Regions from separate parts of the Achromobacter deleyi genome, predicted to be linked through region 1. Evidence: predicted binding sites of a transcription regulator. Region 1 holds the regulator's gene; each other region holds the start of a gene.
What was found. Region 1 encodes HrcA, which represses chaperone genes, less so after heat shock. Its sites were predicted from a motif close to TTAGCACTCNNNNNNNNNGAGTGCTAA; they were not measured.
Positions count from the first base shown of each region.

Region 2: rpoH (RNA polymerase sigma factor RpoH) is a predicted target of HrcA. The motif match lies at 2,169-2,195, and genes of this name have one in related genera.
Region 3: groES (co-chaperone GroES) is a predicted target of HrcA. The motif match lies at 3,259-3,285, and genes of this name have one in related genera.

Region 1 covers NZ_CP065997.1:291,374-296,682, reverse strand. The annotation lists gene recN (DNA repair protein RecN) at 1-1,148, opposite strand, end outside; gene I6I07_RS01200 (NAD kinase) at 1,162-2,061, opposite strand; gene hrcA (heat-inducible transcriptional repressor HrcA) at 2,192-3,196, shown strand; gene hemH (ferrochelatase) at 3,242-4,333, shown strand; gene I6I07_RS01185 (hypothetical protein) at 4,346-4,579, shown strand; gene grpE (nucleotide exchange factor GrpE) at 4,797-5,309, shown strand, end outside.
Region 2 covers NZ_CP065997.1:1,354,130-1,359,438, forward strand. The annotation lists gene cpdA (3',5'-cyclic-AMP phosphodiesterase) at 70-909, shown strand; gene rpoH (RNA polymerase sigma factor RpoH) at 1,238-2,122, opposite strand; gene I6I07_RS06085 (hypothetical protein) at 2,329-3,018, opposite strand; gene fghA (S-formylglutathione hydrolase) at 3,115-3,978, opposite strand; gene I6I07_RS06095 (hypothetical protein) at 4,210-5,004, shown strand.
Region 3 covers NZ_CP065997.1:2,568,996-2,574,304, reverse strand. The annotation lists gene I6I07_RS11540 (aminotransferase class III-fold pyridoxal phosphate-dependent enzyme) at 1-982, shown strand, start outside; gene I6I07_RS11535 (lysozyme inhibitor LprI family protein) at 1,123-1,734, opposite strand; gene I6I07_RS11530 (TonB-dependent receptor domain-containing protein) at 2,221-3,114, shown strand; gene groES (co-chaperone GroES) at 3,343-3,630, shown strand; gene groL (chaperonin GroEL) at 3,668-5,308, shown strand.

The DNA.
Region 1 (5,309 bases):
GCCAGCGTCTGCATCGCCTGGGTGACCTGCTTGCCGAGGTCCTTGGCGACCTTGCGGCGCGCCGTGGTGAGCTTGGCGGCGGCGGCGTCGTACTGCGCCTGCGCCGCCTGCGCCTGGGCCCGCAGCGCGTCGATGTCGGCGGCGGCCTGCAGGGCCGAGAGCTCGGCGTGCAGGCTGTCGCGCAGCGCGCACAGCCCTTCGGGTTCGGTGCGGAACTTGCGCGCAGTCTCGAACACCGCGCTCAGGCGCGCCTCGAGGTCGGCCAGTCTGCGCGGATCGAGATCGACGCGGCTGACGTAGTTGTTCAGGTCGGACACGGCTTCGCTGATGGCAATGCGGGCCGATTCGAGTTCGTCGTAGATGCCCTGCAGGCCGGTGTCGTGCCGCAGCATCTGCTGGATGCGGTGATTGGCCGCGGTCAGCCGATGGTGGGCCGAGTCGCCTTCGCCGTCGAGCGCGTCGAGGATCTGCGTGGCGCCGTCCAGCAGCGATTGCGAATGCGACAGGCGCGTGTGCTCGGACTGCAGCGATTCCCATTCGTCCGGCGCCAGGCCCAGGCGGTCGAGTTCGTCGACCTGCCATTGCAGCCGTTCGCGTTCGGTCGCCAGGCCGGCGGCATCCTTTTCGGCGGATTCGAGCTGGCGCGCCAGCGCGCGCCATTGCTTCCAGGCCTGGCCGACGGCCTGGCGCAGGTCGCCATGGCCGCCGTGCGCGTCCAGCAGGTCGCGCTGGGCCTCGGGGCGCATCAGGCTCTGGTGCGCGTGCTGGCCGTGGATGTCGACCAGGCTGTCGCCCAGTTCGCGCAGTTGCGCGACCGTGGCCGGCGTGCCATTGATGTAGGCGCGGCTGCGGCCCTGCGCGTCGATCACGCGGCGCAGCGACAGTTCCTCGTCGGCGTCGATCTCGCGTTCGGCCAGCCAGGCGTTCAGCGCCGGCGGCGTGTCGAAGACGGCGGTGATGTCGGCGCGCGCGGCGCCTTCACGCAGCACGCTGACGTCGCCACGTTCGCCCAGCGCCAGCGCCAGCGCGTCGATGAGAATGGATTTGCCGGCGCCGGTCTCGCCGGAGAAGACGGTGAAGCCGGGACCGAAATGGATCTCGGTCTGCTCGACGATGACGAAGTCGCGGATGTGCAGGGTGCGCAGCATGTCGGGGCGCTTACTACTCTACGTTGTCGGTGGCTTGCGGCATCAGGTTCCAGTGCAGCTTGCGGCGCAGGGTGGAAAAGAAGCTGTAGCCTTCCGGATGCACGAAGCGGATGGTGTAGGGTGCGCGCTGCACGACGATGCGGTCGCCGGGTTGCAGGTCGGACCAGGTCTGCATGTCGAAGTGCACGCTGGCGCCGACCTCGACCCGGCCCATGGCGGTGAGCGTCATGTTGAGCACGCCGCTGTCGGGGATCACGATGGGGCGGTTCGACAGCGTTTGCGGCGCCACCGGCACCAGCACCATGGCGTTCATGCCGGGGTGCAGGATCGGACCGTTGGCCGACAGCGCGTAGGCGGTCGAGCCGGTGGGCGTGGCGATGATCAGGCCGTCGGCGCGCTGCGTGTACATGAAGGCGCCGTCGAGTTCGACGCGCACTTCGATCATGCCGCCGCGTCCGGCGCGGTTCAGCACCACGTCGTTGAGCGCCGAGGCCGCGTACATCTGCTGGTCGCCGCGCCACACGCTGCCTTCGAGCAGCATGCGTTCCTCGATCTGGAAGTTGCCTTCCAGCACGCGCGCCAGCGCGTCGTGCGCGTCCTGCACCGGGATGTCGGTGATGAAGCCGAGGTGGCCGTGGTTGATGCCGACCAGCGGCACGCCGAAGGGCGCCAGGTGGCGGGCCGCGCCCAGCACCGTGCCGTCGCCGCCCATGACCACGGCCAGCGAGGCGTCCTGGCCGATCTGCTCGTAGGTGGCGACCGGGTATTCCGTGAGCCCGGTGTTGCGGGCCGTGTCGGCGTCGACGAGCACCTGCCGCCCGGCCTGCGTGAGCGCGTGCGCGAGCGCCCTTAGCGGAGTGGCCAGGCCGGCGTCCTGGTATCTGCCGATCAGCGCGACGGTAGGAAAGTGCATGGTGGCGAGGCGAATCAGAAAAAGCGAAATTGGTCCGGAATCGGGCCCGTTAGCCGATTATATGGGGCCGCATATCGGCTTGCGGGACAAAAATCGCCTTAATTGGAAAAGATTCCCTAAAATACGCGCTATGGATGACCGCGCACGCGCATTACTGAAAGCGTTGATCGAACGCTACATCGCCGATGGGCAACCAGTCGGCTCGCGGACGCTATCGAAGGTCTTCGACCTGTCGCCCGCCACCATCCGCAACGTCATGGCGGACCTGGAAGAGCTGGGCCTGATCCACAGTCCGCACACTTCCGCGGGGCGCATTCCGACGCCGCGCGGCTACCGCATGTTCGTCGATTCGCTGCTGGCGGTGCAGTCCTACCAGCTCGAACCGCACAACATGGGCGACATGCTGGCGGCGGCCGAACCCACCCGCGCGGTCAATGCCGCGGCGGCGCTGCTGTCGAACCTGACGCAGTTCGCCGGCGTGGTGCTGACGCCCAAGCGCGCCCAGGTGTTCCGCCAGATCGAATTCATCCGCCTGTCCGACAAGCGTGTCCTGCTGATCATCGTCACCCCGGATGGCGACGTGCAGAACCGCATCCTGTTCGTGCAGCGCGACTACGCCGAGGCCGAGCTGCTGGAGGCCGGCAACTTCTTCAACATCCATTTCGCCGGCAAGTCCTTCGACGCGGTGCGGCGCACCCTGTCCACCGAGCTGGCCCAGCTGCGCGAAGACATCTCGCGGCTGATGCAGGCGGCGGTCGAGGCCAGCGCCGAAGCGGCCGAGGACGGCGACGCCGTGGTCATTTCGGGCGAGCGCAAGCTGCTCGACGTCACCGACATCGCCTCCGACATGGACCGCCTGCGCAAGATGTTCTCGCTATTCGAAAAGAAGACCGACCTGCTGCAGCTGCTCGATGTGTCGAGCCGCGCGCAAGGCGTGCAGATCTACATCGGCGGCGATTCGCAGCTGGTGCCGATGGAAGAAGTCTCGGTGATCACCGCGCCCTACGGCGTGGACGGCAAGGTGGTCGGCACGCTCGGCGTGATCGGTCCGACCCGCATGGCCTACGAACGCGTGATTCCCATCGTGGACATCACGGCGCGCCTGCTGTCCAACGCCCTCAGCCACAACCAGTAGTTCCATTCGAACCGACATCCTCCTTGCGGAGGAAGGGGAGTTTTTGTGTTTCTTCGCCTGTTCAAGTATCTCTGGCCTGAACGCTACCTGCCTGAAATCGAGCAGGACGACCCCTTCAATGAAGACCCGCCGCCGCGCGCGCCGGGCAAGGTCGGCGTGCTGCTGGTGAACCTGGGCACGCCCGACACCCCGGGCAAGAAGGACATCCGCAAGTACCTGGGCGAATTCCTGTCGGACCCGCGCGTGATCGAGATTCCGCGCTATCTGTGGAAGCCGATCCTGCACGGCCTGGTGCTGACGATGCGCCCGAAGAAACTGGAACCCCGCTACGCCGGCGTCTGGCTCAAGGAAGGCTCGCCGCTGATGGTCTACAGCCGCCGCCAGGCCGAAGGCGTGCAGGCCGCGTTGACCGCGGCCGGGGTCGAGGCGGTGGTGGAACTGGGCATGCGCTACGGCAACCCGTCGATTCCCGACGCCATCTCGCGGCTGCGGGCGCAGGGCTGCGAACGCATCCTGACCGTGCCGCTGTATCCGCAATACGCCGCCAGCACGTCGGCCACCGTGGTCGATGCCGTGACGCGCCACGCCGGCCGGCTGCGCGACCAGCCGGAAATGCGCTTCATCAAGCGGTTCCACGAGGATCCCATCTATCTCGACCCGCTGGCCGCCCGTATCGAGGCGTACTGGCGCGAGCATGGCAAGCCGCAGAAGCTGGTCATGAGCTTCCATGGCCTGCCGCGCTATTCCATCGAACTGGGCGATCCGTACTACCGCGACTGCATGGAAACCGCGCGGCTGCTGTCGCAGCGGCTATCGCTGCCGCGCGAGCAGATCGAGGTGACCTTCCAGAGCCGCTTCGGCACCGCCCGCTGGCTCGAGCCCTACACCGAACCGACCCTCAAGGCGCTGGCCGCCTCGGGCATCACCGAGGTGGATGTGGTGTGTCCGGGATTTGTGGCAGACTGTCTGGAAACCCTGGAAGAGATCAGCCTGGAGTGCCGCGACGCCTTTGTCGGCGCGGGCGGCAAGCAGTTCCGTTACATCCCGGCGCTCAATGACGATCCGGCCTGGATCGCGGGGTTGGCCACCCTGACGGCACGACACTTGCAGGGATGGCCCACACATTCACGGACTTGAAGGAGAGGGCGCATGCACCATGATCCCAAGACGGGCAAGATTGTGAAAAAGGGGAACGTCAGTACCCCGGTGGAGGAGGATCAGGTCGAGCACGAGCTGGACGAGGCGCTGGCCGAGACCTTTCCCGCCAGCGATCCCATCGCGATCAATCCGGAGCCGGACGACGATCCGCGCGTCGACCGCGCCCTGAAAGAGAGCTTTCCCGCCAGTGACGCCGTCGCGCCGGCGCAGCCGCACAAGAAATGACCTGTCCCTGGCATCGGCGGATCTGCTGAAATGCCGGTTTTCCGTGCGGTTCGCGGGTGAAGCTGGGGTTTTGGCGGATTTTTCCGGATTTTCCTGGGTGGCTGCCGGTTGCCGCGGTGGCGCTGCGCGACGGGGAATATTTGCTTTCCCGGGCTTGAAATAGGGGTATTGGCCCCCATTCATGTCTGCGAAAGCCATTCTTTTTGGAGGATTCCCCATGACGGCACCCAACGAGCCTGTAGATCAGACGCCCGGATTCGGCAACGATGCCGACGCGGCCCCCGCCGCCCAGGACGCCGCGCAGGCCGAGCTGAACGAGTTGCGCGCCCAGCTGGACGCGGCCCAGGCTACCGTCAATGAGCAGCATGACCAGCTTCTGCGCATCCGCGCCGAGGCCGAGAACGTGCGCCGCCGTGCCCAGGAAGAAGTGTCCAAGGCACGCAAGTTCGGCATCGAGTCGTTCGCGGAAAGCCTGGTGCCGGTCAAGGACAGCCTCGAGGCCGCGCTGGCCCAGGCCGACCAGACCGTGGACACGCTGCGTGAAGGCGTCGAAGTCACGCTCAAGCAGCTGGCCGCCGCCTTCGAGCGCAACATGCTCAAGGAAATCGCGCCGGTCCAGGGCGACAAGTTCGATCCGCACCAGCACCAGGCGATTTCGTCGATCCCGACCGACCAGCCCGCCAACACGGTGGTGCAGGTGCTGCAGAAAGGTTACGCCATCGCCGACCGC
Region 2 (5,309 bases), 1.1 Mb from region 1:
GGCGATACGCGCCGGGACACGAATTTTCGGTAAGGTAGGGGCCGTGCAGAAACTTCGCAGGAGCCGCACTTGGCACGCGTCCATACCCTGGCCCGGCGCACCGACGCCCCGGCCATGCTCGTCCAGCTGACCGATTGCCACCTGTTCGGCGAGCCCGACACCGTGATGCTCGGCGTCAACACCGACGCCAGCCTGCGCGCCGTGCTGCGCCAGATCGAGGCCGACGGCAAGCATCCTGACCTGCTGCTGGCCACCGGCGACCTGTCCCAGGATGGCGAACCCGCCGCCTACCAACGCCTGGCCGCCATCCTGGGCGCCGCGCCGGCGCTGGAAGGCGCCCGGATCCGTTGCCTGCCGGGCAACCACGACCTGCCCGTGGCGATGCGCCATGAACTGCCCGAGTGGTCGGTGCCGGTGACGGACGTGGGCGCCTGGCGCGTGGTCTCGCTGGACACCACCGTGCCCGGCTCGAACGCCGGCCACCTGCCCGACAGCCAGCTCGACCTGCTGGAAGCCGCGCTGGCCGAGGCGCCCGGACGGCACACGCTGCTGGCCATGCACCACAACCCGATGCAGATCGACAGCCACTGGCATGACTCGATGATGATCGACAACCCGCAGGCGCTGTTCAAGCTGCTGGCGCGCTGGCCGCAGGTGCGGGTGCTGCTGTGGGGCCACGTGCACCACGAATTCGACCGCCGCCGCCACAACCTGCGCATGCTGGCCACGCCGTCCACCTGCTTCCAGTTCAGCATTCGCGACGGCAAGCACGTGGTCGACAACCTCGCCCCCGGCTATCGCTGGATCAAGCTCTACCAGGATGGCTCGATGGCCACCGGCGTGCGACGCGTGCAGGACGCGCTGTGGCATGCGGCGCAGCCCGGCCCGGCCAGCGCGCAGGCGGCCTGAGCGGGGCCGCGCGTTTCGCGCGCGCAATAAAAAACGGGGCACCATATGCGTGGTGCCCCGCAAGCATCCGTCTCATAGGGGAGGGGAAAGAGGAGAAGCCGAGACGGATGACAAGACTGCCAACCAAAGTTTGCGGTCTACGTGAAGTTAGGCGGTGCCCACTTCATTAAGTTTCTGGAATCGAGCGTTATTTCGCGGCGAATTTGTATCAATTTATTGGTGCGTCGTGACAACGGCCGCCGCCACCCCTTCCCCGGGGCGCGCCCAGCCGGCGAAGCAAAAGAAAAGGGCCGCGAATCGCGGCCCTTGGCATGGATGCGGCGGGGAATCAGGTGGCCAGGTTGCCGCGCATCTTCTTCAACGCGGCGGCCTCGATCTGGCGGATGCGTTCGGCCGACACGCCGAATTCCTGCGCCAGTTCGTGCAGCGTGGCGCCACCGTCGTCCTGCAGCCAACGGGCTTCGACGATGCGGCGCGAACGCGGGTCGAGCGCTTCCAGCGCGCTCGACAGGCCCGAGCTCTGCAGCTGGTCGCGCGCGGCGCGTTCCAGCACGCGGGTCGGCTCCTGGCGGCCTTCGTCGGACAGGTACGCGATGGGCGCGTAGCTGTCGTCATCGTCGTCCTGGTTCTCGAGCGACATGTCGCGGCCGGACAGGCGCACTTCCATTTCGCTGACGTCTTCGCGGCGCACGTTGAGTTCGCGCGCGATGTGGTCGACCTGTTCCGGGTCCAGCGTCTGGCCGTCCGGACGCATGCTGCGCAGGTTGAAGAACAGCTTGCGCTGGGCCTTGGTGGTCGCCACCTTGACCAGGCGCCAATTACGGATGATGTATTCGTGGATTTCGGCCTTGATCCAGTGCACGGCGAACGACACCAGGCGCACGCCGCGCTCGGGGTCGAAACGCTTGACGGCCTTCATCAGGCCGACGTTGCCTTCCTGGATCAGGTCGGCGTGGGGCAAGCCATAGCCCAGGTACTGGCGCGCCACGGACACCACCAGGCGCAGGTGCGACAGCACCAGTTCGCGCGCGGCGCCCAGGTCTTCGCTGTCGCGCAGGCGGCGGCCGAGTTCGGTTTCGCGTTCGGCCGACAGGACCGGCAGGCGGTTCACGGCCGAGATGTAGGCATCGATCGTGCCGAGCGCGCCCGGATTGGCGATGGCCAACGCCAGGGCGTTGCCGGAAGTGGCCAACGAGGTACTGGGTTGTTTCATTGCAGCGGTCTCCGGAAAGCGAAGGGGTAAAGACATGGATTCGATGTTAGCACTCTAGTAAAGGGAGTGCTAATTCGACTATTGCGGCGCGTCAAAGTTTCCATTCAATGACACGTCCCCATTTTAAATCCGCATCGGGCGCGTGGCCGCCAGCGCCCTGGCGGGCCGGGTCCGCTTCGCCCGCAATCGCGGGCCGGATGTCCCGGCTACCAGCCCAGGCGTTTCAGCCCGGCCGCGGTGGCGTCGCCATCCGGACGGGCGAACAGCGCGCCGCGCGGATCCATATAGACCTGGTACTTCGCGCCGTCGAACAGCGGCATGTAGGCCGCGCTGCCGAATTGGACATCGACGAAGGGGAACCAGTTCGGGAAGCTCTGCTTGAGCGAACCCAGGTCCGGCGCCGGCCAGTCGTCCAGCGCATGCACCGAACGCGTCGCCGAGGCCTCGCGCGCGGCGTCGCTGTAGCGGCCGGACAGGCGTTCCAGGCGGTACAGCGGCGACACGCCGGCCATCAGGGCCGGCAGGCGCCAGCGCACCACGCGGGCGTCGATCTGCCACTGGTCGCCATACAGCACGTATTGCTTGGTGCCCACGCCCGGCGCGCTGGCGCTGACCTGGAACTGGCCTTCCGCCTGCTGGCGGATCTCGATCCGGGCGACGGGTTCGTCGGTGGTCAGCTTGAAGAACTGCACCAGCGACAGCGCCAGCAGCCCCGACACGCCGCCCAGCAACAGCAGCAACAGGCCGAACACGCGCCGCACGGGCCGGAACTGGAAGGTGCGCCGGCCGCGCTCGTCGCGCGGGCCGCCCTTGCCCAGCAGCATCGCCAGGCCCGGCAGGAAGACGACCACCGCGGCCAGCAGGATCCAGACGAAGGGAGCGATTCCGTTGATCAAATCAGGCGGTCCTATACAAAGAACGCCACGGCCGGGGACCGGGCGGGGGACGCCGCGGGCCTGCCACGGCAGGCCGCCCAGTATAGAAGCGGGGCGTCAGGCGGCCGGCTTTCCAAGCCGCTCGACGTGAAACCGGATGTGATCCTCGATGAAGGTCGAGATGAAGTAATAGCCATGGTCGTAGCCTTCCTGGCGGCGCAGCACCAGCGGCTGGCCGGCGCTGGCGCAGGCGGCCTCGAATACCTCGGGATACAACTGCTCGGCCAGGAACTGGTCGGCGCTGCCCTGGTCGAGCAGGATGCCACCGGGGAACGGCTGGCGCAGGCCGCGCATCAGCGCCGAGGCGTCGTAGGCGGCCCAGTCGTCGCGGTTCTCGCCGAGGTAGGCGCCGAACGCCTTCTGGCCCCAGGGGCATTGGCTGGGCGCGGCGATCGGGGCGAACGCCGAGACCGAGCGGAACTTGCCCGGATTGCGCAGCGCCAGCACCAGCGCGCCGTGGCCGCCCATCGAGTGGCCGAAGATGCCGACGCGCGCGGCGTCGCCGGGCAGGGCGGTGGTGACGATGCCATGGAGCTCGCGGGTCACGTAGCTGTCCATGCGGTAGTGGGTGCGCCAGGCCGAGGTGGTGGCGTCCAGGTAGAAGCCGGCGCCGGTGCCCAGGTCCCAGCTTTCGTCTTCGCCGGGCACGTTGGCGCCGCGCGGGCTGGTGTCGGGCGCCACCAGCATCACGCCCAGCTCGGCGGCCAGGCGCTGGGCGCCCGCCTTGATCATGAAGGTTTCCTCGGTGCAGGTCAGGCCGGCCAGGTAGAACAGCACCGGCACCGGGCCGTGCCCGGCCTGCGGCGGGATGAACACCGAAAACCGCATCGGCAGGCCGATCTCGGCCGACTCATGGCGGTAATAGCGCTGCGAACCCCCGAAACAACGATGCTGGGAAATGAGTTCCAGGGAGGCGGGCATGGGAAGTCTCCGGGTCTGAGGCTGAAGAAAATTCGGCCGGAATTAGGGTATATCCACGGTACGAGGATCCGTCGCCGAATGTTAACCTGCCCGAATTGGAGTCCTTTCCACAAAAAGTAGCGATTCCGCGCCCATATTGTGATCGCGGGGCTTGACCAGCGTTCACCGTGGCACTATTTATATACGTGAGAGAAGACAACCCGTTCTTCTGGAAGCGCAAGCCCTGACACTATGGCCCGTCTGCCCCGTCTGTACGCCCCTGGGCTGCCCCAACTGGTGCAGGCCAACTTCATTCAGCCGCTGGCGGCGGCATCACAGCCCGCCCCGGCCGATATCCTCAACCAGCTAGCCACGTGGCTGGGCGAATCCGCCCAGCGCCACCGCGTGTCGGTACATGGCTGGCTGCTCGCCAACGACCGCATCCTGCTGCTGGCCACCCCCGCCGACGAGGAAGGCCTGCCGCGCCTGATGCAGACGCTGGGCCGCAACCTGGCGGCGCGCCTGCGCGGCGGCCGGGTGTTCGCCGGCCGCTACCGATCGGCCCTGCTCGAACCCGGCGCCTGGGTGCTGCCCGCGCTGGTCTGGCTGGAGACCTATCCGGTGCGCAGCGGCGCCTCGCAGGATCCCGATTCCTGGCCCTGGTCCTCGGCCTCCAGCCATACCGGCAACACCACGGCCGCGCCGGCGCAGTGGCAGTCCGACCACGCCGACTACTGGGCCTGCGGCAATACGCCGTTCGATCGCCAGGCCAACTACCGCAAGCGCCTGCAGGACGGCCTGTCGCGCGAGGAAAGCCAGCGCATCGACCAGGCCGTTTCGGGCCAGTGGGCGCTGGGCGGCCCGAGCTTCATCGCCAGCCTGGCCCACACCGCCAGCCGTCGCGTGGCCCCGGGCCAACGCGGACGCCCGCGCAAGAAGCCGGCCACGCCGGCCGCCACCGACTCCGACGGCGATACCGCGGTGTCCGCATCGCCGGCGTCACCGCCGCCGACCTCCGGAACCTCCGGAAGCGGATCGTCCTCCTGACACAGCGCCTTCGGGCGCTTTTTTCATGCCGCCGCGATCACCGCGGCAGCATGATCGCGTGCGTCCCACGCCGCCCGACGGACGCCGAGCGGCCCGCCAAATTCGCCAAAAAGCATCACAATAATTAGGGACGAAACATGGTGAAAATGAGGAAGATATCTCCTCAAGAACCATGCGGGCCGATACACCCCCGTGGCAAGCCTTGATTGGCGCGGCTCTTGTTATGTCCCTATATTAATGCTCTATGACGGTGCATTGGATTAATTAGGGTCACACCCCTTATATTCCTATTGCACCCTACTACG
Region 3 (5,309 bases), 2.3 Mb from region 1:
CGAGGCGGTCGACACGGCCCTGAAGATTGCGCGTGCCTATCATCAGGCCCGTGGCGACAGCCGGCGCACTAAACTGATTGGCAGGGCCAAGGGCTATCACGGCATGGGCTTTGGCGGCCTGTCCGTCTCCGGCATCGGCCGCCAAAAGCGCGACTTCGGCCCGCTCCTTGGTGAGGTCAGTCATTTGCCATTGCCCTATGACGCCAGCATGCGATTCAGCGCTGGCAACCCCGAGCAAGGGGCAAACTATGCCGAAGCACTTTCCTTGCTGCTGGACATCCAGGATCCGAGCACGGTTGCCGCCGTCATCGTCGAACCGGTCACCGGTTCGGGCGGCGTATATCCGCCGCCGGTTGGTTATCTTCAGCGCCTGCGCGAACTGTGCACCCAGCACGGTGTGCTCCTCATTTTCGACGAGGTGATCACCGGCTTCGGGCGAGTTGGCGGCAACTTCGCCTCACAGGTCTTTGGCGTCACGCCCGACTTGATGACGGTGGCCAAGGGCTTGACCAATGGTGCCGTGCCCATGGGTGGTGTCATCGTCAGTGGTGGTGTGTATGACGCCTTCATGGCTGGTCCTCCGCAGGTGGTCGAATTGATGCACGGCTACACCTATTCGGCTCATCCGCTGGCCTGCGCTGCTGGCCTGGCGACGCTGCAACTGCATGAGGAACTGGGCATCAATTCCATGGTGCAGGAGATCAGCCCCTTCTGGCAGTCGAGCGCGCTGGCGCTCAAGGGGTTGCCTCATGTCACTGACGTTCGCAGCATAGGCTTGTTGTGCGCGGTGGATCTGGCGCCGCGCCCTGGGGCGACCGGCAGCCGAGGAGCAGATGTGGCGCGGTATTGCTTCAACAATGGCGTGCTGGTGCGTGCCTCTGGCGACATGATCGTTATTTCGCCACCCTTGATCATCAACACTGAGCAGATCGAGCAGATTTTTAGCTGCTTGAAACAGGCTTTGCAGCGCGAAGACTGCTGATATCAAAAGAGGGGCGGAAACCAAGTGGCCAATACTCCAAGCCCAGGCCTCTTTCCTTTTTCAGAGCCAGGGGGAACAGCGATTCAGATGCCAAGGAGTTGAGCGCTATGACAGGCATTCGCAGAGCAGGGCTTCGCGTATTACTCGCCCGCGGGTCCCAGCGCCTCTGCCCAGTTCTTTTTCATGGCGGCGATACGGTCCTCGTAAGCGGATTTCAGGCAGGCGGCGTCTGTGCAACGGTCGCGCACGGTGGTGCGCCATTGCGTCTGCTCTTTCGCCACAGGATCGCGCCATTCACCGGTTTCGCCGTCACGGCCAGCGGTTTCGGCCTGAATCCTGTCGTAAAGCGCCTTCGTCTGATCGTCCAGCCTGGACAGCGCTGGGTCGGCGCAGATCAGATGTTCGACATGGGTTTTCGCGGCCTTGCAGTCGAAGCCGACGGCATGGGCGGTTTCGACCGGCAGGAAAGGAACGCTGGCGAGGACCGCGCAGATGACGGCATGCAGGATCGTGTGTCTGCCTTGAGCGCGTTGCCGGCGCCAGCCTTCCATGATGCCGGCCGGTATTGCCGCAAGAACGGGGTTGCGCACGTCCATCACTCCTGAATAGTCTGCGGCCACCGATAGGGGGGACCAGCGGCCGATTCTCCCGTTTGTCGGGAGGTTGTGCAACTTTTGGCTCCGGTATTCCTTGAACCCGTGACAGGCGACAACCCAGGCATACGCCTTGAGTAACGCAAGCTGGATAAACATCGGCCCTTCTTCCATTCTATTTTTGTAATAAAAAGTTGCGCAGCGGTATAGTCGCGCCCCGGCCGGAAATCGTCCGCGCCCGGCTGTCGCCGTCCTTGGCCGTTCCGCGTCGCGGACGCCCCGCAGCGATCACCGCTAATCCTGGAGGAGTAGGCCTTGAAGCCCGTGTACCGCCTGGTATGGAACGCGCTAGGCGCATGTGGCAGCCCGTGTCGGAGCTGGCGGCCCAACCGCGCGGCGGGGCGGCGCCCACGGCGGTTTACGCGCCGGTGCGGTGGCGCTTGCACGCGATGGCCGCGGCCCTGGGGCTGGCCGCTTGGGGGCCCGCCGCCATGGCGGACTGCACCGTCTCCGGTGTGACGGTGGCCTGCGGCACGCCCGCCAATCAGCTGTTGCCCAACTACGCCAATACGAGGTCGGCCTGCGTTACCAGCCGCCCGGCACCCGCGACTGCTGCTGTCCTATACGTGGACGCCCGACGCCCGCGTGACCAAGAACGCCAACCCCGACAAGATCGGCACCCAACTCACCGCCACTCCGCGCAACCAGGCCTCGGCCTGGGGCGACTACCGCTTTGCCAACGGCATCAAGGTGGGCATGGGCGTGCGCTTCGTAGGCGCGACCGACGGCGCCAATAGTTCCGCCCCCGCCAAGGTGCCGGCCTACACCCTGTTCGACGCCATGCTGGGCTATGACTTCCAGCACTGGAGCCTGGCATTGAATGCGCGGAACCTGGCGGACAAGATCTATGTGGGACGCAACTGCGATTCGTATAACTGCGGGTATGGCGAGCGGCGGCCAGAAATCCTCGCCGCGCTTCGACCTCGGATGCGACCTGCTGCGATACCTGCCGGTTATGCTTGCCATCCCGTCCATAAAACGCCGCCGAGCGCCGTCCATCACTCCTTTCACGCCGAATCCCGACAGGCAATCCGAACCATGAAAATTCTTGCGTCAGCGTTGCTCAGCCTTTCGTTCCTGGTGGCGGCTCCCTCCGTCGCGGAGACTGACGCGGATCAAGCGGAGCTCCTGGGGACGCTGACTGGCGGAAGTTGGCATTCCCGCGACGGGCAGGGCTCCTACCGGGTGATCCTCGAGAACGTGGGCTTCGAGCACGTGAGCTGCCGTGTCTGGATCGAGTGGTTGGCCACGACGACATCCGGAAAGAAGCAGCCCGAACAACCGCCCCGCCTCGTCGCCAGGGCGGCGTACAACGAAATCTCCAGCGGCTTCTGGTCCTGCGATCCAAAGAAGGTCAGGTTGGCCGGCGCCACGCTGACCATCCGCGCCAAACACGCCTATTCCGGCGAAAACCACAAGTTCTGCGCCGCGCTGGGGGCACCGGGTGAGTATCGCGATCAGGGCTTATGTGTTGAGTGACGTAAATCCCGCGTTGGATGATTTTCGACACCGGCGACCGCAAGGCGGCAAATAAAAAGGGACGCACCACTCACCCACCACACGGCTCCGCCATATGTAACAGCCCCCCTCCCCCCCTTGAACCTCGCGACATCATCCCTATAATTAGCACTCGACACCGGTGAGTGCTAACAGTCCTCCCGGGCCTAACCGATCATTCACTTTCTTCTTTAGTAACAGGAGTTCCTCATGGCCTTGCGTCCCCTGGGCGATCGCGTGATCGTCAAACGCCTCGAAAACGAGCGCAAGACTGCGTCGGGCATCGTCATCCCCGACAGCGCCGCTGAAAAGCCCGACCAGGGTGAAGTCGTGGCCGTCGGCCCCGGCAAGAAGACCGAAGACGGCAAGATCCTGCCGGTCGACCTGAAGGCTGGCGACAAGGTTCTGTTCGGCAAGTACGCCGGCCAGTCGGTCAAGGTTGACGGCGAAGAACTGCTCGTCATCCGCGAGGACGAAATCCTCGCCGTGGTCCAGTAAACCCTGCCTCAAACGAATTTTCGAAGGAAGCTAACAAATGGCTGCCAAGCAAGTACTGTTCGGTGACGACGCCCGCGTGCGCATCGTCCGTGGCGTGAATGTCCTCGCCAACGCCGTCAAGACCACCCTGGGCCCCAAGGGTCGCAACGTCGTGCTGGAGCGCTCGTTCGGCGCCCCGACCGTGACCAAGGACGGCGTCTCCGTCGCCAAGGAAATCGAACTGAAGGACAAGTTCGAGAACATCGGCGCCCAGCTGGTCAAGGACGTTGCCTCCAAGACCTCCGACAACGCCGGTGACGGCACCACCACCGCCACCGTGCTGGCCCAGGCCATCGTTCAGGAAGGCCTGAAGTACGTTGCCGCCGGTTTCAACCCGATCGACCTGAAGCGCGGCATCGACAAGGCTGTCGCCGCTGCCGTCGCCGAGCTGAAGAAGCAATCCAAGCCGGTCACGACCAGCAAGGAAATCGCCCAGGTTGGCTCGATCTCGGCCAACAGCGATTCCTCGATCGGCCAGATCATCGCTGACGCGATGGACAAGGTCGGCAAGGAAGGCGTCATCACCGTCGAAGACGGCAAGTCGCTGGAAAACGAGCTGGACGTCGTCGAAGGCATGCAATTCGACCGCGGCTACCTGTCGCCCTACTTCATCAACAGCCCGGAAAAGCAAGTCGCCGCGCTGGAAGACCCGTTCGTCCTGATCTTCGACAAGAAGATCAGCAACATCCGTGACCTGCTGCCGGTGCTGGAACAAGTCGCCAAGTCGAGCCGTCCGCTGCTGATCATCGCCGAAGACGTCGAGGGCGAAGCCCTGGCGACCCTGGTGGTCAACAACATCCGTGGCATCCTGAAGACCACCGCCGTCAAGGCGCCTGGCTTCGGCGACCGCCGCAAGGCCATGCTGGAAGACATCGCCATCCTGACGGGCGGCACGGTGATCTCCGAAGAAACCGGCATGTCGCTGGAAAAGGCCGGCCTGGCTGAACTGGGCCAAGCCAAGCGCATCGAAGTGGGCAAGGAAAACACCACGATCATCGACGGCGCTGGCGACAGCAAGTCGATCGAGGCTCGCGTCAAGCAAGTCCGTATCCAGATCGAAGAAGCCACGTCCGACTACGACCGTGAAAAGCTGCAAGAACGCGTGGCCAAGCTGGCCGGCGGCGTTGCCGTGATTCGCGTTGGCGCTGCCACCGAAGTCGAAATGAAGGAAAAGAAGGCCCGCGTCGAAGATGCCCTGCACGCTACCCGCGCTGCCGTGGAAGAAGGCGTTGTGGCTGGCGGCGGCGTGGCTCTGCTGCGCGCCAAGCAAGCCATCGCTGACCTGAAGGGCGACACGCCTGACCAGAACGCCGGTATCAAGCTGATCCTGCGCGCTGTGGAAGAGCCCCTGCGCACCATCGTCACCAACGCCGGCGAAGAAGCCAGCGTCGTGGTCAGCAACGTGCTGAACGGCAAGGGCAACTACGGCTACAACGCCGCGACCGGCGAGTACACCGACCTGGTCGAGCAAGGCGTGCTGGATCCCACCAAGGTGACCCGCACCGCCCTGCAGAACGCCGCCTCCGTCGCCAGCCTGCTGCTGACCGCCGAAGCCGCCGTTGTGGAACTGGCCGAAGACAAGCCCGCTGCCCCGGCCATGCCCGGCGGCATGGGCGGCATGGGCGGCATGGACTTCTAAG